One region of the Actinomadura sp. NPDC047616 genome, then DNA from elsewhere that is predicted to be linked to it. Evidence: predicted binding sites of a transcription regulator. Region 1 holds the regulator's gene; each other region holds the start of a gene.

Region 1 (6,858 bases):
ACCCCCGTCGCCCGGATCGCCTCCTCCACCCGCTGCCCGAGCTTGGCCAGCGCGTCCTCGTCGACGGGACGGCCCTGGCAGGCGCGGCGCACGCCGGCGATGATCTTCTCCCGGGAGAACGGCTCGGTGACGCCGCTGCGCTTGGCCACCATGAGGAGCACGTTCTCCTGTGTGGTGAACCGCTTGCCGCATTCCGGGCACGACCGGCGGCGCCGGATGGCCGATCCGTCGTCGGTGGAGCGGCTGTCGATCACCTTGGTGTCAGGGTTGCGGCAGAACGGGCAGTGCACGCGTTCCCTCCTCCCCTGACAGATCAAGCCACACGAGAAATCGTCCCCCACAAGACACAACTTGTGGCTAATGACACCCGTGTAACTACTAGATGTTGTGGTCAACCGTAGGACGCCCGGAGGGGCAACGCAACCTGGATCACGACCCCCGTCAGTAGACCCTCGTCACACCGGGCCCACCGACCCCGTCTCGGCGTGTCGCTTCCACCGGACCCCAAGAACCCCCACAAACCACCCAAACCCCCTTTGCCGTAAGGCTTCTCGCGTCCCCCGCCGAAGCCTTCGGACGGGAGGTCGCCTCGCACGGTGAGGCCAACCCACAAGTCCCCAAAAATCGCCACATCACTACAGCCGGCCCGCCGCGATGGGTGACGGCGGGCCGGGAGCGACCGTACTCCAGCGGAGCGGGTGCGAGCGGCGGATACGGATGGATGGAGGCGACCGCGAAGGCGGTGCACCAACGCGCACGGCGGCGGCAGATCTGGCCGTGCCCAGCGTGACGCCGCGCGAGGCGGGCCGACGCCCTGGCCCAGACCCGGCGGGCGGCGGCTGCCATGGCCGTGACCGCGCGCACTACGCCGCCCGGGTCTGGGCAGCAGCGGCTCGGCCCCTTTGGCTGGTGGGGCCGAGCCATTGGTGTTCGCCTCGCGCCCCGTCGGCAGAGCAGGGCGTACCGCTCCGGCTTGGTGGGGAGAGTGAGGCGGCTGCCGCCGCAAGAGCGCGACAGCTGTTACGGCGTGAATGCGGGGGTTAGTCGTTGGCGGGGAGGCGCAGGCGCTGGCCCGGGCGGACGATTGTGGTGGACAGGTTGTTGAGATCCATGATGCGGCGGACCAGCAGGTGGGTGTCGTCGCGGGGGCGTTCGCGCCGGGCGATCGTCCACAGGGAGTCGCCGTTGCCGACGACGACCGTCTTGCCCGGGCGCACGCCCGGGTCGGACGCGTCGGGGCCGCCGGCGCCCGCGCGGGCCGTCGCGGTCAGCCACAACGCGACCAGGAGCGGCACCGCCAGCAGGCCGATCATCACGATGCGGCCGCGCCGCGTCAGCCGCAGATCGTCCCACGCGCCCTCCGCCGGAGCCCCCAGGGGCGGCGGTGCGTGCTGGATGTGTGTGGTGAGGGCCGGAGCTTCGGCCGTTATGCAGTGTGGGTGGAGCGAACCCGCCATCTCGGTCCCCTTCGTGACCGACAGCCGATCTTCGAATGCATATTCGATCGAACGTCTGTACGATGTTGTACCGCAGCCCCCCGAGAAACGCGAGTACATTCTTCGAACAATTGTTTGATCATTGCAGCCGGACGCGATAACGTTCGGCAAGGAGTGACGGAGCGAGCGTCGGGAGGCGACGAGCGATGACCAAGGTCCGGGAGCTGCCCGACGGCCCCATGGACGAGGCGGGCCTGACCCAGCGGCAGCGCATGGTGCTGGAGGTGATCCGCGACTCGGTGCAGCGTCGCGGCTACCCGCCCTCGATGCGCGAGATCGGCGAGGCCGTCGGCCTGACCAGCACCTCCAGCGTGTCGCACCAGCTGCGCGCGCTGCAGCGCAAGGGATACCTGCGCCGCGACCCCAACCGGCCGCGCGCCGTCGAGGTGCGGGTCCCGGGCGCCACGCCGGTGCGCACCGACACCGAGAACTTCGACGCGCCCGGCGCCGGCCAGGACACCGCGCCGCGTCCCGCCCCCGCCTACGTGCCGCTGGTAGGACGGATCGCCGCCGGTGGGCCGATCCTGGCCGAGGAGGCCGTCGAGGACGTGTTCACCCTGCCCAAGCAGCTCGTCGGCGAGGGCACCCACTTCCTGCTGAAGGTCACCGGCGACTCGATGATCGACGCGGCGATCGCCGACGGCGACTGGGTCGTGGTGCGCCAGCAGCCGGTGGCCGAGCAGGGCGACATCGTCGCCGCGATGATCGACGGCGAGGCCACCGTCAAGACCTTCAAGCGCCGCGACGGTCACATCTGGCTGGTCCCCCAGAACCCGGCCTACGAGCCGATCCCCGGCGACGAGGCGTCCATCCTGGGCCGCGTCGTCGCCGTCCTGCGCAAGATGTGACGTCCCGGCCCGGCGCGGCCAGGTCACTCCCGCGCGCCCGTCACCGGCCCCCAGGGCGGTGGCGGGCGTTCGCATGCGCCCCGCGCTGTGCGCAGGAGGCGTCATCTCGACAACCGCGTGCGGACGCACTCGTCTCCACCCATTCCAGTTCCAGCTCGTCCACGAGCGCCGCTCGGCGCCCGCGCCCAGGCGCGCCTGCCAGGCCAGGCCGAGACACGGCCGCGGCGGTGGTTCTCCGCTCGCGGCCGTCAGGCTCGGATTCGGGCCCGCCGGTGCCTGGACCGCGGGCTGCGCGGCCGATGCGCCGCGTCAGCCGGGCGGCTCTCCCGGGGCGCGGACGCGGGACGGGCCGACGCCGGCCAGTCCCGCCAGGGCCGGATGGACCCGGCCCACATCGACTGTAATGATCTCGTACTCGGCCACGCCCGCGCAGACGAACGGGTCATTCTCGGCGATCTTTTCGATCTCGGCGCGGTCGGTCCCGCGCGCGATGATCGCGCCGCCGTGCTCGGACGGCACCGTCTGGCCCGAGGCCAGGAACGTGCCCGCCCGGTGGTGGCGTTCCAGGTACGCCACGTGGGCGGGCACGTGCGGCTCGACCTCGTCCTCGGTGCCGCGGTAGCGCAGCAGCAGGAGGTGCAGCGTGCTCATTTGGCGGGCACGATGTTCACGATCTTGGGCGGACGGACGATGACGCGCTGGATCCGTGCGCCGGCCAGAGCCTCGTTGACCTTGGCGGAGGCCAGCGCCAGCCGCTCCAGCTCGTCCTCGGCGATGTCGGGCGGCACCTCCAGGCGGTCGCGGACCTTGCCCGCGACCTGGACCACGCAGGTCACCGACTCGCGCACCAGCAGGGACGGGTCGGCCGCCGGCCAGCCCGCGGTCGCCACCGACGGCTCGCGGCCCAGCCGCTCCCACGCCTCCTCGGCGGTGTAGGGGGCGAACAGCGACAACAGCACCGCGATCGTCTCGGCGGCCTCCCGGACGGCCGGGTCGGCGGGGCCGGGGCCCTCGTCGATGGCGCGGCGGGTGGCGCTGACCAGCGTCATCAGCCGGGCGATCGCCACGTTGTAGCGGTGCTGCTCGATCAGCGTCGTGGCCTCGTCGATGGTGCGGTGGGTGACGCGCCGCAGGTCGACCGAGCCGGCCGCGGGGTCGGTGCCGGGTGCGGACGTCACGTCGGTGGCGATGCGGTGCACGCGCGTCAGGAACTTGGCCATGCCGGGCTGCGACACGTCGGCCCAGTCGATGTCGTCCTCGGGCGGCCCGGAGAACAGCATCGCCAGGCGCACCACGTCGACGCCCCACTGCTCGATCTGCTCGCCCAGGTCGACCATGTTGCCCAGCGACTTGGACATCGCCTTGCCGTTCAGGATCACCTGGCCCTGGTTGACCAGGCGGGTGAACGGCTCGGTGAAGTCGATCATGCCCAGGTCGTACAGCACCTTGGTGAAGAACCGGCTGTACAGCAGGTGCAGGATGGCGTGCTCGACGCCGCCGGTGTACTGGTCGACCGGCATCCACTTGCGGACCTGCTCGACGTCGAACGGCCCGTCCTCGTACGTCGGCGAGCAGTACCGGAAGTAGTACCAGGACGAGTCGACGAAGGTGTCCATGGTGTCGCTGTCGCGCTTGGCCGCGCCGCCGCACTTGGGGCACTCGACGTTGACCCAGTTCTCGGCGGCGGCCAGCGGCGAGGTGCCCTTGGGCCTCAGGTCGGCGCCGCGCAGGTCGTCGGGCAGCCGCACCGGCAGCTGGTCGTCCGGCACCGGGACCTCGCCGCAGGACGGGCAGTGCACGATCGGGATCGGGCAGCCCCAGAACCGCTGCCGGGACACCAGCCAGTCGCGCAGCCGGAAGTTGACCGCGGCCTTGCCCAGGCCCTTCTCCTCCAGGATCTCGATGATCCGGGTGATCGCGTCGGCCTTGTTCAGCCCGTCGATGGGGCCGGAGTTGACGATGCGCCCGTCGCCCGTGGTGGCCACGCCGGTCTCGGCCGGGTCGGGCTGGCCGGTCTCGACCACCACGCGCACCGGCAGCCCGAACTTCAGCGCGAAGTCCAGGTCGCGCTGGTCGTGCGCGGGAACGGCCATGATCGCGCCGTGGCCGTACTCGGCCAGCACGTAGTCGGACGCCCAGATCGGGATGCGCTCGCCGTTGACCGGGTTGATCGCGTACCGGCCCAGGAACACGCCGGTCTTCTCGCGCTCGGTGGACAGCCGCTCGATCTCGCTCTCGTGGGAGACCTGCTCGCGGTAGGCCTCGAACGCGGCGCGCTGCTCGGGGGCGCAGATCTCCTCGGCCAGCTCGGCGTCGGCGGCCACCACCATGAAGGTGGCCCCGTGCAGGGTGTCGGGGCGGGTGGTGTAGACGGTGACCGGCTGGTCGCGACCCTCGATGACGAAGTCGACGTCGGCGCCGGTGGAGCGGCCGATCCAGTTGCGCTGCATCAGCAGCACCCGGTCGGGCCACTTGCCCTCCAGGGCGGCCATGTCGTCCAGCAGCCGGTCCGCGTAATCGGTGATCTTGAAGTACCACTGGGTCAGCACGCGCCGCTCGACCAGCGTGCCGCAGCGCTCGCAGTGGCCGCCGATGACCTGCTCGTTGGCCAGCACGGTCTGGTCCTTGGGACACCAGTTGACCCGGCCGCCGCGCCGGTAGGCCAGCCCGCGCTCGTAGAAGCGCAGGAACAGCCACTGCGTCCACCGGTAGTACTCGGGGTCGGAGGTGTGCAACCGCCGCGACCAGTCGAAGGACGGGGCGTACCGCCGGAACGACGCCTCCTGGGTCGCGATGTTGTCGTAGGTCCACCGCACCGGGTCCGCGTTGTGCTTGATCGCGGCGTTCTCGGCGGGCAGGCCGAAGGAGTCCCAGCCCATGGGGTGCAGGACGTTGTAGCCGCGCTGCGTCCAGTAGCGGGCGGCCACGTCGCCGATGGCGTAGGCCTCGGCGTGCCCCATGTGCAGGTCGCCCGAGGGGTAGGGGAACATGTCCAGCGCGTAGCGGCGCTCGCGGCCGTCGTCCTCCTCGACCACCTTGAACGGGTCGAGCTCCGCCCAGCGGGCCTGCCACTTCTGCTGAATGGCCCGGGGGTCGTACCCGTCGTTCAGGGAGGCGGGCCCCCCTGAACCTCCCTGCGTGGCGCGGGAGGTGTCGTCGCTGCTCACGGTCGCTACTCCACTGGTCCTCTTGGTACCGAACGGCTCTGGCTGCGGGGCCTCGGCTGGTGCGCTGCCGGTTCCGGGAGACGATCCCCGGCCCCCGGCGGCCCCGCCGAAGGACAAACACGAAACGACCCCTCGCCAATGGAGGGGTCGCCGCGCCGACTGGTTCGTCCGTCAGCGCGGCCGGCTGAGAAGCAGCCTTCCTGTCCGCATATACCAAGACTAGCGCAGAAGCAAGGCGGGGCGGGGACGCACCCGGACACACGTCCCGGGGGAGGCGCGTGGCCGGAAGGCCCGGGCGCGGCGGAATTGGGTCTTGACGGCGCGGCGGCGGCCGCTAATCTCGGAAATCGATAGGAAGGTTTCCTATTAGAAGCCGCGCCGGTCTCCCACCCCCGCCAGGAGGAACGCGCATGCCCCGCAAGAGCTCCCTCGCCGTCGCCGCGGCCGTCGCCGTCGGCCTGCCCCTGGTCAGCGCCGCGCCCGCGTTCGCGCACGGCTACACCACCTCCCCCGTGAGCCGTGCCCTGCACTGCAAGCAGGGCACCGTCCAGAACTGCGGCCCCATCCAGTGGGAGCCGCAGAGCGTCGAGGGCCCCAAGGGCTTCCCCCAGTCCGGGCCCGCGGACGGCATGATCTGCGCCGGCGGCGACAGCCGCTGGGCACCGCTGGACGACCCGCGCGGCGGCCAGTGGCCCGCCACGCAGGTCAGGTCCGGCCAGTCGTTCACCTTCAGCTGGAACCTCACCGCCGCGCACGCCACCACCTCGTTCCGCTACTTCATCACCCGCAACGGCTGGAACCCGACCCAGCGGCTCACCCGGTCCGCCCTGGACCCGGCGCCGTTCCTGCAGCAGAACTACGGCGGCAAGCAGCCCCCGTCGAACGTGTCGCACACCGGCACCCTGCCCGCCAAGTCCGGCCGCCACGTCATCCTGGCCGTCTGGGACATCGCCGACACGGGCAACGCCTTCTACCAGTGCGCCGACGTCAACTTCGGCTGATCCGACCGGCCTCCTCCCCGCGGCGGCCTGCCGTCCCCTCCCCGGCAGGCCGCCGCCGCGCACCCGCCGGCCCGGTTGGATAACCGCCCGGTCACATTTGCCGGGGCGCGCGAAAAGGGCTCGTCACAGGGGTGCGCGGACGGGGCGCCATCCAGCAGGATGGGCGCAACCGTTCGTAGACTCGCCGGTAACAACCGCTCGGTGACGCCCCGCGCTGAGGAGTGCCATGCTCAACCTCTCGGTCCTGCTGGAGGACGCCGCTCGCAAGTCGCCCGACCGTGACGCCGTCGTGTTCGGCGACATGCGGCTGTCGTACGCGACGATCGACACCATCGCCAACCAGGTG
Region 2 (6,858 bases), on a different contig from region 1:
CGAAGCCGTCGGTGAACTCCAGGGACGTCGGCGGTTCGACCGAGTCGATCCGCCACCAGCCGCGCGACGTGCGGCCGTCGGGGCCGGTCATGAGGTAGGTGACCGTGCCGCCGGGGGTGAGGTCGTGCTCGTCCACGGCGGTCGTGAAGCCGGGCGGCCCTCCCCACCAGCGCTCCAGCCGGCGCGGGTCGGACCACAGCCGCCATACCCGCTCGACGGGCGCGTCGAAGTCGGCGACCACGGTGAGGGTCAGGGCGTCGTAGTCCTTGTCGACGCGGGTCACGGTCATGTGTTCCGTCCTTGCGTGGTGGTGTCCGCCGCCGGGCCGGGATCCTCGGCGAGCAGCCGCGCCATGCGGTCGACGCGTCCGCGCCAGGTGGCCTCGAGTTCGTCGAGGGCCTGCCGCGCGCGGCGCACGGCGTCCAGGTCGGTGCGCACGAGCTGCTCCCTTCCACGGCGTTGCTTGGTGACCAGACCGGCCCGCTCCAGCACCGCGACGTGCTTCTGCACCGCGGCGAAGCTCATCGGATAGGCGTCGGCCAGCCGCGACACCGACAGCTCGTCGCGCACGCAGCGGCGCACGATGTCGCGGCGGGTGGCGTCGGCCAGCGCGTGGAACAGGTCGTCCACGGCCTCGTCGGTCAACCCATCTACAACCATTTGGTTGTACGTTAGCGGAGTCGTCGGTGTCCCGGCAACATCGACGCCGGAACGCGCGCGGACACGGGCGGACACGGACGCATCAGCGCGTTCGCGACGGTCCGGGAAACGCGCCCGAAGGGTAGGAATAATGTCGGCGGCGTCGGTGACCATGGAGGCGTGGATCGCGTGGACCGGCTGCTCGCCCTCATCGCCGAACTGCGCGCCGCCGCCCCCGACCCCCTGACCGTCGACGAGCTGGCCGAGCGGCTGGGCGTCAGCGCCCGCACGGTGCGCCGCGACCTGGAGCTGCTGACGCACGGCGGCCTTCCGGTGCGGTCCGAGCGGGGCCGCGGCCATGTCCTGGCGCCCGAGCCCGCGCCGCCGCCGATGAGCGAGGTCGCCTCGCTGGTCGGCCCGGTGCGCGACACGCTGGCGGCAGCGGTGCGCTCCGGCCGCGTGGTGCGCCTGGCCTACACCGACCAGTCCGGTGCGCGCAGCTTCCGCGACGTCGAACCGCAGGGCCTGGTGGTGGGCCCGCACGCCGACTACCTGGTGGGCTGGTGCCGCATGCGCGACGGGCCGCGGATGTTCCGCGTCGACCGCATCGGCGCCGCCTACCTGGCCGGCCGCGCCGCCGCCGCACGCGACCTGGACGAACTGCTGGCGGCGCTGCGGGTGCCGCTGCCGCGTCCGCCCGCCGACGACGGCCCGCACGGCCCCACCGGCGCCGGACGCGCCCGCGCCTGGACGCTGGACCGGCTGGAGTACGTGCGCGCGCGGCTGCGCGAGGCGACCGCCGAGGTGCGCGACGGCGGGCCGGGCGCGGCGGCCCTGCGCACGGTGCTGGCGCACCTGGCGCGATGGACGCGCTGGCAGGTGGCGGCGATCCGGTCGGCGGCCACCGGGGCGCCCCCGCCGGAGCGGGACGTGCCGCCGGGGTTCGGCCGCGCGATGCCGGCCGAGGAGCGGGAACGGGTCATCCAGGACGCGATGGCGCTGCGGTCGCTGGGCGAGCTGGCCCGCGACCTGCAGGAGGTGCTGGCGGGCCTGGGACACTGGGCGGCCGGGTGCGACGACGCGCTGTGGGAGCGTCCCGTCGCCGACCCTCGCCCGTCCGGGCCGCCGGGCCCGCGGCGGCCGCTGGCCGACGTGCTCGCCGGGTGGCGCGGCCCCCTGGCCCACATCGAGTGGCACCTGGACCGTCTCGCCGAACACCCCGAACGCCCCGTCGACCTGGACGAGGACGACGAGCTATGGGCCGTCGACCGCTGCCCCCTGCAGGCCTGACGGCTCGCGCGGGCCCGCCGCCCCCGGTAGGCCCGCCGGCCGTCTCAGGGCCTTTGCGCGCCGTTCTCCCAGCCCTCAGAGAGCGGACGCGGGGCGGTGCCCGTTGACGCCGCGCAGGACGCGAGTGAACCACACGACCTTCCCGGGCGGGTCGGGACGGCAGCCGAACGCGGTGGCCAGCGCGGCGACCAGCAGCAGCCCGCGGCCCTCCTCCGACCAGCGCGGCGCCTGGCCGCACGGGCGGGCCGGCGCCGCCGGGTCGGCGTCGGTGACCTCGGCGACCAGGCACGTGCCGTCCAGCCGCAGCCGCAGGCGGACGGGCGGGGCGCCGTGCACGACGGCGTTGGCGACCAGCTCGTCGATCATGAGGACGACGTCGTCGACGTCGGTGGCGTCGGTCACCCGCCAGGAGCGCAGCGCGCGTGCGGTGAGGGCGCGGGCGTGGGCGGCGGCGGGGGTCTCGGGGGCCAGCTCCCAGGTCGCGGCCCGCGCCGCCCTGCGTGCCGGTCCGTCGGTCTCCATGTCGGTGTTGGCGGCCACTGCCGGACTCCTCACCTGTGGCGGTTCCCGCGTCACTCCAGGTCGTTCCCGTTCCGCCCGCCGTACGACTCGTGCGATGGACGGATCTGGCCGTGCCGCGAGCACCCCGTGTCGGCGGCGGTCAGGGACGTTCGCACCCCGGCCGTGCACAAGGTGGGACGCCGCCCGGACCGGGCGGGTGCACGCGCCTCACACAACCCTCACTGCCGGGTCAGGTGGCCGTGGCGCACCCCGATGGGAATGAGCACTCCCCCGATGCCGTTATCGTGGTGGGTGTCGGTGTGGCATGTGTCCCCCGGGCTCTACCCTTTGCCTTCGAGGAATACCGCCGGGCCGTACGGCTCGGGCAGGAGCTTCGTTGTGCCTTTCGCCGCGAGGCGACCACCACACCGGCCTGAACGTCAGGGCCCCGGCGGGCGATGCGCCCGCCGGGGCCTCTCATAGCAGGGCGGGTGTGACGAGCGGAACCCGCCGCATCACCCGTCCTGCTACGAGATCGCGGTGAGCACCGCCGCGGCCACCGCCGTCAGCACCGCGAACACCGCGACCGCCACGGCCGCGATCAGGCGGATCCGGCGGCGCCGCCGCGCCCGGCCCACCTTCGCGCCCGCTTTCGACAGACGATGGGCCAGCCGCGGGTCGTCCTCGCTGAGGCGGGTCTCGATCTCGGCGAGGATCCGCTGCTCCTCCATCGACAGCGCCATGCCATACCTCCGGGGGCGGGTTGAAGTGCCTTGTTCTTGCCCCGGCAGCAAGATCATTATCCCCGTCGGGCGGTAACCGTCGCGCCCCGTGCGGGAGCGCTCTCACGCTGCATCCGGTCCAGGGCCGTGACGTAGTAGGTGTAGGTGCGGCCGGCCTTGGCGGTCGGGTCGAAGATGCCGCCGCCGCGCACCGCCGTCAGCAACGTCCCCGCCGTGACGGGGGCGCACGCGGGACGCTCGCCGTCCACCCGGTACACCGCGTAGCCCACCGCGTCCTCGGAGGCGCCCCACGTGACGCGCACACCCCCGTCGGCGCCCTCGGCCCGCACACCGTGGGCGGGCGCGGGCCCGTCCCCCGCCTTGCTCTTGTCATCGGCCGCGGGCGCCACGGGCGGCAGCGCGGGAGTCCCGTAGTGGTCCTTGCGCAGGCGGGCGGCGAACCCGTGCCGGTTCTCCGCCAGGTCCGAGGCGCTGAAGAACACGTCGCCGCGCACCTGCGGGTAGCGGGCGTTGAGCTTCAGGTGCCGCGACAGCTCCTCGGGCTTGCGCCAGGCCGCGTCCTCCCCGACGCGGTAGGCGGCCTGCCCGATCGTCAGCTGCACCTTGGTGCCCCGCACCTGGCGGGCCCACCACTCCACCAGCTTGGCGTAGTCGGCGCGCGCGTCACCGATCGTCCAGTACAGCTGGGGCGTGACGTAGTCGACCCACCCTTCGCGGATCCATTTGCGGGTGTCGGCGTGGATGTCGTCGTAGCTCTGCAGCGCGCGCGTGGGCGACCCGTCGGGGTCGCTGGTGTCGTTGCGCCACACGCCGAACGGGCTGATGCCGAAACGCACCCACGGCTTGGCCTGGTGGACGCGTTCGGACACGGTCCTGACGAGGGTGTCGACGTTGTGGCGGCGCCAGTCGTCCTTGCCCATCCCCTTGCCGTAGGTCTTGTAGGTGGCCTGGTCGGGGAACTCCCCCGCGCCGGCCTCGGGGTAGGGGTAGAAGTAGTCGTCGAAGTGGACCGCGTCGATGTCGTACTTGCGGACCACGTCCATCACGGCCTTGACGACCAGGTCCCGCACCTCGGGCAGGCCCGGGTCGTACCACAGGCCCTTGCCGTACTTGCGCACCCAGCCGGGGTTGCGGCGGGCGGGGCTGTCGGGCGCGAGCTTCTTCAGGTCGCTCTGGCGGCTCACCCGGTAGGGGTTGAACCAGGCGTGGAACTCCAGGCCGCGGGCGTGCGCCTCGTCCAGCATGAACTTCAGCACGTCGTAGCCGGGGTCCTTGCCGGGCGTGCCGGTGATCCACTGCGACCACGGCTCGTACGGGGAGTCGTAGAAGGCGTCGGAGTTGGGGCGGATCTGCACGAACACCGCGTTGAGGTTCATCGCGCGCGCGTTGTCCAGCAGCCGGCGGAAGTCGGCCTTCTGCTGGTCGGCGGCGCGGCGGCCGTCCCTGGGCCAGTCGATGTTGCCGACGGTGGCGATCCACATGCCGCGCAGCTGGCGTCCCTTGGACCCGTCGGGCGGCGGCACGTCGGGGCATTCGGCGCGCGTGCCCGCGGCGCCCGGTGCCCTGTCGCCCGCCCTGCGTTCGTCGGCGCCGCCCAGCACCGGCACGCAGCCGGCCGACGCGGTCAGCGTTCCCGTGGCCAGCGCGCCCGCGGTCAGCGCCCGCGCGAGCGCACCCGGCGTCCCCTTGTTCGTCCAGACCATGACGAGCCATTGTTACGCACCCGTTGCCGTGCTCGACGCCAAACGCGAATGCGCGTGTGATGCCCGGACGTCCCGATCGGCCCCGATCGTCCTCGGGTCGTCCTTCGAGCGCCGACCGTTCGGTGCGGGCGTCGTCCGCGGGCGGTCACGCAGGGTTGCGATCTTCGAACGTCCGTTCTATCGTCCAAACGTTCGATGGAACGGGGGTGGGGCCGATGCGCTGGGACAACCTGCGGCTCGACGACGGTGCGGAGCCCGGCCCGGTGGCACCGCTGATCGAACGGCGCGCGATCGCCCGCACGTTCGACACGCCCGGTTTCCGCGGCATGACCTTCTACGAGGTGCAGGCCCGTTCGATCATCAACCGTGTTCCGCCCGCGTCCCGCATGCCGTTCCAGTGGACCATCAACCCCTACCGCGGATGCTCGCACGCGTGCGTCTACTGCTGCGGCGGCGACACCCCGATCCTCATGGCCGACGGCCGCACCAAGCCTCTTCGGGAGGTGCGCGTCGGTGACCGCGTCTACGGCACGCGCCGCGAGGGACGCCACCGCCGTTACGTGGTGACGGAGGTCCTCGACCACTGGCAGACGGTCAAGCCCGCCCACCGGGTCACGCTGCGGGACGGCACCCGGCTCGTCACCAGCGGCGACCACCGGTTTCTGACCGGCCGCGGCTGGAGGCACGTCACCGGCGGGGAGCCCGGGGCCCGGCGGCGTCCGCACCTGGCACCGGGCGACGGCCTGGTCGGCACCGGGCGTTTCGCCACGCCGCCGAAGGTCGACGACGACTACCGCCGCGGGTACCTGTGCGCGGTCCTGCGCGGCCTGGGGCACATCGGCCCGCACCGGGTCCGCCCGCCCGCGGGCGAGGCCGACGTACTCGCCAGGGTGCGCCGGTATCTGGAGCATTTCGGCGTCGCCTGCGACGGCGCCCGGCCTGTCACCCGCGAGCGGGTTCCGCGTGGGCCGGCGGAGCGTCACGCCGAGGGGATCGGTGTCCGCGGCGCCGTGGCGGTGGCCGCCGTCGAGCGGCTGACACGATGGCCGCGACCGCCGTCGCGGTCGTGGCACACGGGTCTGCTCGCCGGGCTGTTCGACACCGGCGCCGACGATGATCACACGGTGTCACGGATCGCCGTCGCCGGCACCGAGATGTTCGGCGGGCTGAAGGACGCCCTGGCCGAGCTCGGCTTCACCTTCACCGCCGACGCCTGCGCCGGGGCGGCGCCGCGCGGTGTCCGCCTCACCGGCGGGGTGCGGGAGCGGCTGCGGTTCCTGCACATGGTCGCCCCGGCGGCCACACGCAAGTGGCCGGTCGAGGGCGCGGCGGTGGCCAGCGACGCGTCGCTGGCGGTGGTGTCGGTCGAGCCGCTGGGCTTGGAGGCGCCGCTGTACGACATCACCACCGGCACCGGGGACTTCATCGCCGACGGGGTGGTGTCGCACAACTGCTTCGCGCGCCGCTCGCACGAGTACCTGGACCTGGACGCGGGCGCCGACTTCGACTCGAAGATCGTGGTGAAGGTGAACGCGGGCGAACTGGTGCGGCGGGAGCTTGCGGCGCCGCGCTGGCGCGGCGAGCACATCGCGATGGGCACCAACGTCGACTGCTACCAGCGCGCCGAGGGACGCTACCGGCTGATGCCGCCGATCCTGGAGGCGCTGCGGGACGCGGCCAACCCGTTCTCCATCCTGACCAAGGGGTCGCTGATCCTGCGTGACCTGCCGTTGCTGGTGGAGGCGGCCCAGCGCACCGAGGTCAGCACGGCGGTGTCGGTGGGGTCGGTCGACCGGGAGCTGTGGCGGCTGGTGGAGCCGGGCACGCCCGCACCGGACAAGCGGCTCGAGGTGTGCGCGGCGCTCAACGACGCGGGCGTGCGCTGCGGGGTGGTGATGGGGCCGGTGCTGCCGTACCTGAGCGACTCCCCCGCCCAGCTCGAGGAGGCGGTGCGGCGGATCGCCGAGGCGGGCGCCACGTCG
Region 3 (6,858 bases), on a different contig from region 1:
CGGGACTGACGGGCGCCGGGCAGGGGTGCTCGGTTCGGCGGATGTCGGAGCCGTTACGTGGGCTCCTGACACATCGTCGTTCCTCGATTCGCCTGGAGGGCCGCCGGTGGGGGTTTCAGACCCGCCTTGGGCAGGCCTGGGCTGCTCAGCCGGTTGGGCAGGCATGGGCTGCTCGGGTGAGGACTTGGCGGGGTCACTCGGTGGCGTGGATGGCTGAGCGGTTTTCGGGTCGGGTGCCGGCGTCGCCGCCGTGGCGGTGCCGTTGTCGTCCGGCTTGCCGGCATGGTCGTTGGACTTGTCGAAGCGCTCGGGCTCAGGCAGGGCGGCCGCGGGCTGAGGTGTGGCTTCGGTCCAGGGGTTGGTGCCGGGGGACGGTGGAGTCCAGGCGGGCCGTTCGGGTGGAGGCGCCAACGGGAACGGGAGGGCGCCCGTGTCCTCCTTGGGAGGTGGGGCGGGCTCCCCCCACGGGTTGGTGGGGGTCCGCTCGTGCTTCGGAGGGCGGGGCGGCTCGCCCCAGGGGTTGTCGGCCGGTGGGGTGAGCCACGCCGGAGTGCCGGGGGACTCGTCGTCGGGTGGTTCAGGGTGAGCGCTCATCGGGGCCCTCGGGAGCGGCGGCGCCATCGGGGAAGGACCGTGCACCGGTCCGCCGGTGCCGGGCAAGGCGCCGCCGCCCTGCATACGAGATCATCGCTCACTCTTCGTCAGGAGTCACCCGGATCGGCGGATTCTCCGTCAGGAATCACCAGGCTTGACGGCCTTGGCGCCCTTACGCGCAGTGGCGGCCGCGGTCCGGGAGGCGGCGGCCGGGGTCCGCGCGGCGGCGGGCGGGGCCGGCGGCGTGGCGGCCGCGGTGGTCTCCGGGGCCTCCTTGTCGAGCTTGGGGCCGACGCCCAGCTTCTCCTTGATCTTCTTCTCGATCTCGTCGGCGATGTCCGGGTTGGCCTTGAGGAAGTTGCGGGCGTTCTCCTTGCCCTGGCCGAGCTGGTCGCCCTCGTAGGTGTACCAGGCGCCGGACTTGCGGACGAAGCCGTGCTCGACGCCCAGGTCGATCAGGCCGCCCTCCTTGCTGATGCCCTGGCCGTAGAGCAGGTCGAAGTCGGCGACCCGGAAGGGCGGGGCCATCTTGTTCTTGACGACCTTGACGCGCACCCGGTTGCCGACCGGCTCGGTGCCGTCCTTGAGGGTCTCGATGCGGCGCACGTCCAGGCGGACGGAGGCGTAGAACTTCAGCGCCCGGCCGCCGGTGGTGGTCTCGGGCGAGCCGAACATCACGCCGACCTTCTCGCGCAGCTGGTTGATGAAGATCGCGGTGGTCTTGGTCTGGTTGATCGCGCCGGTGAGCTTGCGCAGGGCCTGCGACATCAGGCGGGCCTGCAGGCCGACGTGGCTGTCGCCCATCTCGCCCTCGATCTCGGCGCGCGGCACCAGCGCGGCCACCGAGTCGATGACCACGATGTCGATGGCGCCGGAGCGGATCAGCATGTCGGTGATCTCCAGCGCCTGCTCGCCGGTGTCGGGCTGGGACACCAGCAGGGCGTCGATGTCCACGCCGAGCTTGCGGGCGTACTCGGGGTCGAGCGCGTGCTCGGCGTCGACGAACGCGGCGATGCCGCCGTTCTTCTGGACGTTGGCCACCGCGTGCAGGGCGATGGAGGTCTTACCGCTGCCCTCGGGGCCGTAGACCTCCACGACCCGGCCGCGCGGCAGGCCGCCGATGCCCAGGGCGATGTCGAGGGAGATCGAGCCGGTCGGCACGATCTCGACCGGTGCCCGCGCCTCGTCGCCCAGCCGCATCACCGAGCCCTTGCCGAACTGGCGCTCGATCTGGGCCAGTGCGGTCTCGAGAGCCTTCTCCCGGTCGTTCGCTGCCATTGAGGTGCCCCTTTGTCTGTCCGGTGCTGTCGCGGCCCGGTGAGTCCGGCCGATTCACGGGTGACGTTACGGGGAGCCACCGACAGTTTCGAGGTGCCGGCCGGCATGTGGATAACGTCGCGTGCGCGGCCCACTTTACCGAACATCCGTTCGATCATGAGATCGCGTGGTGATTTGACCCGGAATCTCCGTGCGCCGGGCGCCTCGGACGCCGTACGCTGGCGCAGTCACGGAGGGTTTGACCATGACGCTGACCGTCCTCTTCTGCGTCGATCCGCTCCACCCCCGGCGCGTTGACCCACACTTCGCCCGCGAGGCCGCCGCCGTGCGGGACCACTACGGCGAGATGGCCCTCATCGACCACGACGCCCTGCGGCGGGGCGACGTGGACGCCGCGATACGGGCCGTCCCAGAGGATCTCGGGCCCGCCTGGTACCGCGGCTGGATGATGACGAGCCCCGAGTACGCCGCCCTCGCCGCGGCCCTGAAGCAGCGAGGCACGATCCTGCTCACCCACCCTGAGGACTACCAGCGCGCGCACGAGCTGCCGGGCTGGCACGACACGTTCGCCGGTCTGACGCCGCACAGCGTGTGGCGGCCCGTGGATCCGCGCGGAGACCCAGGCGACCTGGCCGAGCTGGTACGGCCCCTGTCCCCCGGCCCCGCCGTCGTGAAGGACTACGTCAAGTCGCGCAAGCACGAGTGGGAGCAGGCGTGCTTCGTGCCGGACGTCAGGAACCTGACGCAGCTGCGCTCGGTGGTGGCGAAGATGATCGCGTTGCAGGACGACTTCCTGGCGGGCGGGATCGTCGTCCGCGAGTACGAACGTTTCGACGGCGGCGGTGAGGCGCGGGTGTGGTGGGTGGACGGCGAGCCCGCGCTGGTGGGGCCGCACCCCGACAACCCCGAGGTGGAGACCGAACCGGAGTACGAGGCGGTGGCGCCCGCCGTGCGGAGCCTGGGCTGCCGGTTCATCACCACCGACATGGCGCGCCGCGAGGACGGCCAGTGGCGGGTGGTGGAGGTGGGCGACGGCCAGGTGAGCGACCTGCCGGCCACGGTCGATCCGATGGACCTGTACGCGCACCTGCCGATCCCCGACTGAGCGGGCCGATCCCCGACTGAGCGGGGCGGCGCGCGGGCTCACGGTGACGCGCCGTGTTCCGTATGCGCGCGTCCAGATTGCGGGGAACCGGGACGGCGTTCGCTTCCGTCCCATGATCGAGCACCCCTAAGCTATGGCTCCGCTACGCGGATTCCCTTGCCGGTGAACGCCTCCCGCTCACGGTGCGGAACCCGCCAGGCGGTCGCCGTCTCGTTTCGAAGGACGTGTCCCTTGCCCCCACAGGACCTCCCGCGGCCCCGGCTCAGTTCCCGGGCGGTGAAGATCGGTATGGTCAGCGCGCTGTCGCTCACGCTGGCGGCCTGCAGTTCCAAGACGACGACGGCGTGGTGCGTCGACCGCCAGGCCATCCCGGCGGGGAACGTCAAGGGCGGCTACAAGGTGGTCTCCGACTTCTACTGCGAGCGCACCTACTCGTACACCTCCCCCGATTACGGCCGCTACTTCTGGTACTACGGCGGCAAGCGCACCTCCGACTCCGGCTCCGGCTCCACCTACGTCTCCGGCGGCAGCCACTACGCGCCGAGCAAGGGCAAGATCAAATCCAGCAGCGGCAAGACCCTCCGCGGAGGGTTCGGCGGCAGCGGACGCAGCGGGAGCTGACGTTGCGACGCGTCCGTTCGACGCCCCGGCCCGACTGGCCCGCCCGGATCGAGGCCCAGGGGCTGGCCTTCCACCAGACCGCCCACCCCGAGCACCTCGCCCGCCCCTACTGGGACGAGTCCGTGCACTACGTCTTCGAGATGGACGAGGTGCTGGCCCTGGAGGAGGTGGTGGAGGAACTGCACCGCATGTGCCTGCAGGTGGTGGAGCATGTGGTGAAGACCGGCCGCTACCACGCGCTCGGCATACCCGAGTGGGTGGCGCCCCTGATCGAGGAGTCGTGGCGCCGCAAGGACCCCCACCTGTACGGGCGGTTCGACCTCTGGTACGACGGCACCGGCCCCGCCAAGCTGCTGGAGTACAACGCCGACACCCCCACCGCGCTGGTGGAGAGCTCCATCGTCCAGTGGTACTGGCTCAAGGACGTCCACCCCGACGACGACCAGTGGAACTCCATCCACGAACGCCTGGTCGACCGCTGGAAGGGGATGGCGCCGGCCCTCGCCAAGGATCCGGTGCACTTCGCCTGGACCAACGGCGACGAGACCGGTGAGGAGGTCATGACGATCGCCTACATGCAGGAGACCGCCGAGGAGGCGGGCCTGCCCGGTGTGGCGATCGCCATGGAGGACATCGGCTGGGACCCGGAACGCCAACGGTTCGTCGACCTGGACGACAACGAGATCCGCACGCTGTGCAAGCTGTACCCCTGGGAATGGATCGTCGCCGAGCCGTTCGGGCAGCACGTTCCCGGCGCCCCCACGGCGTGGATCGAGCCCATCTGGAAGATGGTGCTGTCCAACAAGGCGCTTCTGGTGTTGCTGTGGGAGCTGTTCCCGGGCCACCCCAACCTGCTGCCCACCTATCTGAACACCCCGTCCGACCTCACGGCGTACGTCAAGAAGCCGCTGCTGGGGCGGGAGGGCGCCAGCATGCGCATCGTCACCCCCGACGGCACCGAGCAGCACACCGAGGGCCAGTACGGACGGGAGGGCTTCGTCTTCCAGGAGTTCTGCCCCCTGCCCGACTTCGACGGCTACCGTCCGGTGCTCGGCGCGTGGGTGGTCGAAGACGAGTCGGCGGGTCTGGGCATCCGCGAGACCGCCGGGCTCATCACGGACGACACCTCGTCCTTCGTCCCGCACCGGATTCCCCTGTAACGGATCCCGGAACCCCCTAAGGAGAACGATGTCACTCGCGCTCGACGACGACCTCGGGCAGATCCTCGCCGAGGGCGTCGGGGCGATCTTCGCCTATGCCGCGGTCGGCCTGGCCCTGTTCGTCCTGGGCTTCTACATCGTGGACTGGACCACGCCCGGCCGGCTGATCTCGATCATCCGCCGTGACCGCAGCCCGAACGCCACGTTCCTGGCCTGCGCGGCGACGGTCGGTATCGGCCTCATCGTGGCCGTGGCCATCTACTCGGCGGGCGGGGACCTGCTGGAGGGCCTGATCCGGGTGGCCGTGTTCGGCGGTGTCGGCGTGATCGCGCAGGCCGTCGCCGTGCTGGTGTTCGACCGCCTGATCGGGGTGGACGTGCGCGGCTGCGTGCAGGAGCCCAAGCTGGAGCCCGCGGTGGTGCTGCTGGGCGTGGCGAACGTGGCGATCGGCCTGGTGACCGCCATGGCCGTCTACGGCTGAGCCGGCAGGGCGGCGGGGCCTCCCGGGGACGGTGCGGGCGTCAGTGCAGGTGCTGGGGGACGTCGAACGTGGCGCAGACGGCCTGCCAGACCTTCTTGGCGTCCTCACCGTCGGCCAGGGCCTGCTCGACGGTGCGGCCGCCCAGTTCGGCCATGACGTAGTCCTTGGCAACGCTCTCGGCGTAGCCCTCGCCGAACTGCTCGTTCATCCGTTCCCAGAACTGTGTCAGCCGCACCCGTCCACGCTATCCGACCGGGCCCCCGTCGACCGAGTCGGTGATCTCGCTCGGCACGGAGGGCCGCCGCACGCCTTCGGCGTACTGCCGGTGCAGCCCCGTCAGGAAGTGTTCGACCGCCTCCACCACGCGGGCCGTGCGGTAGGAGGGGAAGACGTCGAAGGCGTGCTGGCCGCCCTGCATCTCGGCGTAGACCACGGGTGAGTGCGACGTCTCCCGCAGCCGTTTCACGAAGCGCCGCGCCTCGGCCACCGGGACGAGGGTGTCGTGGCTGCCGTGGACGACGAAGAACGGCGGCGCGTCCGGGCGGAGGTGGCTGACAGGGGACGCCTTGGCGAACGCCTCGGTGTCCTCGGTGAAGGACTTCTTGATCACCCTGCGTTCCATGAGGGAGGTCGCCCCCATGGGGACGGGCCACGGCCCCGGTTCGACGAGGTCGTACACCCCGTAGAACGGGACCGCTCCCCGCACGGAGGTGTCCACGTCCTCGAAGCCGGGCTGGAATTCGGCCTCGCCCGCGGTGAGCGCCACCAACGCGGCCAGGTGTCCCCCGGCGGAACCGCCCGTCACGCACAGGAAGTCGGGGTCGGCGCCGTACTCCCTGGCGTGCTCCCGGTACCAGGCGATGAAGTGCTTCAGGTCGATGAGGTGGTCGGGCCAGGTCGCCCTGGGGCTGAGCCGGTAGTTGACGTTGAACCCCACCCAGCCGTGCACCGCCAGGTGGTTGAGGAGGGGCAGCCCCTGTTCGCGTTTGTCGCCGATGACCCACGCCCCGCCGTGGATCTGCATCACCCCTGGCCGCAGTTCCCCTCCGGAGGCGGGCCGGTAGACGTCCAGCTTGAGGCGCAGCCGTCCTTCCTGGCGGAACACGATGTTGCGGTGCACCCGCACGCCGGGCCGCGGGATGAGGCAGAGCGGCGGGAGGATGAGGTGGGAGATCGGGTAGCGGGAGGTCTTGCGGGTCTCGGACGGGTCGATCTCCATGGGCGCGCCGGATTCGCGCAGGGTCACGACGGTACGGCGGGACGCGACGATCGTGGCGGCCGTCCCGGCCACGCCGACGACCCCCGCGCCGAGCCCCACCCAGCCGGGCCAGGCGCCCAACCCCCCGTACGCCGCCGTCAGCCCGATCCCGGCGACCTCCGCGACCAGCAGGTGAGGCGCCAGTTCGATGGTGAGCCACCCGGCGAAGAAGCTGGGCACCGCCAAGGCGGCGCCGTAGCGGGGGGCGTGGGCGTTCACCGTGAGCAGCAGGGCCGTCACACCGACGGCGAGCAGGGCGAAAGGCATGCGGGCTCCTCGGGGGCGGACCATTTCGAGCCTGCATGACACTCCAATCCTGAAAGCGTCCACTTACAACGTGATGCACGTCACTCCGCCGCGT

Evidence for each region. Region 1 encodes LexA, which represses DNA repair genes until DNA is damaged. Its sites were predicted from a motif close to TCGAACANNTGTTCGA; they were not measured.
Region 2: ABZ801_RS33050 (intein-containing Rv2578c family radical SAM protein) is a predicted target of LexA. The motif match lies at 5,041-5,056, and genes of this name have one in related genera.
Region 3: recA (recombinase RecA) is a predicted target of LexA. The motif match lies at 2,011-2,026, and genes of this name have one in related genera.

What each region holds. Positions count from the first base shown of each region.
Region 1 is NZ_JBEYTB010000009.1:49,302-56,159, reverse strand. Features, by position in the region: gene nrdR (transcriptional regulator NrdR) at 1-290, opposite strand, end outside; gene ABZ801_RS21970 (LysM peptidoglycan-binding domain-containing protein) at 1,041-1,457, opposite strand; gene lexA (transcriptional repressor LexA) at 1,643-2,344, shown strand; gene ABZ801_RS21960 (YciI family protein) at 2,654-2,995, opposite strand; gene leuS (leucine--tRNA ligase) at 2,992-5,454, opposite strand; gene ABZ801_RS21950 (lytic polysaccharide monooxygenase) at 5,922-6,512, shown strand; gene ABZ801_RS21945 (long-chain fatty acid--CoA ligase) at 6,739-6,858, shown strand, end outside.
Region 2 is NZ_JBEYTB010000017.1:130,232-137,089, reverse strand. Features, by position in the region: gene ABZ801_RS33080 (SRPBCC domain-containing protein) at 1-289, opposite strand, end outside; gene ABZ801_RS33075 (metalloregulator ArsR/SmtB family transcription factor) at 286-660, opposite strand; gene ABZ801_RS33070 (WYL domain-containing protein) at 820-1,929, shown strand; gene ABZ801_RS33065 (ATP-binding protein) at 2,005-2,469, opposite strand; gene ABZ801_RS33060 (DUF3040 domain-containing protein) at 2,958-3,173, opposite strand; gene ABZ801_RS33055 (family 10 glycosylhydrolase) at 3,230-4,876, opposite strand; gene ABZ801_RS33050 (intein-containing Rv2578c family radical SAM protein) at 5,092-6,858, shown strand, end outside.
Region 3 is NZ_JBEYTB010000003.1:179,880-186,737, forward strand. Features, by position in the region: gene recA (recombinase RecA) at 733-1,872, opposite strand; gene ABZ801_RS08445 (ATP-grasp domain-containing protein) at 2,117-2,977, shown strand; gene ABZ801_RS08450 (hypothetical protein) at 3,254-3,598, shown strand; gene ABZ801_RS08455 (glutathionylspermidine synthase family protein) at 3,601-4,758, shown strand; gene ABZ801_RS08460 (DUF350 domain-containing protein) at 4,787-5,239, shown strand; gene ABZ801_RS08465 (DUF3046 domain-containing protein) at 5,280-5,474, opposite strand; gene ABZ801_RS08470 (alpha/beta hydrolase) at 5,484-6,764, opposite strand.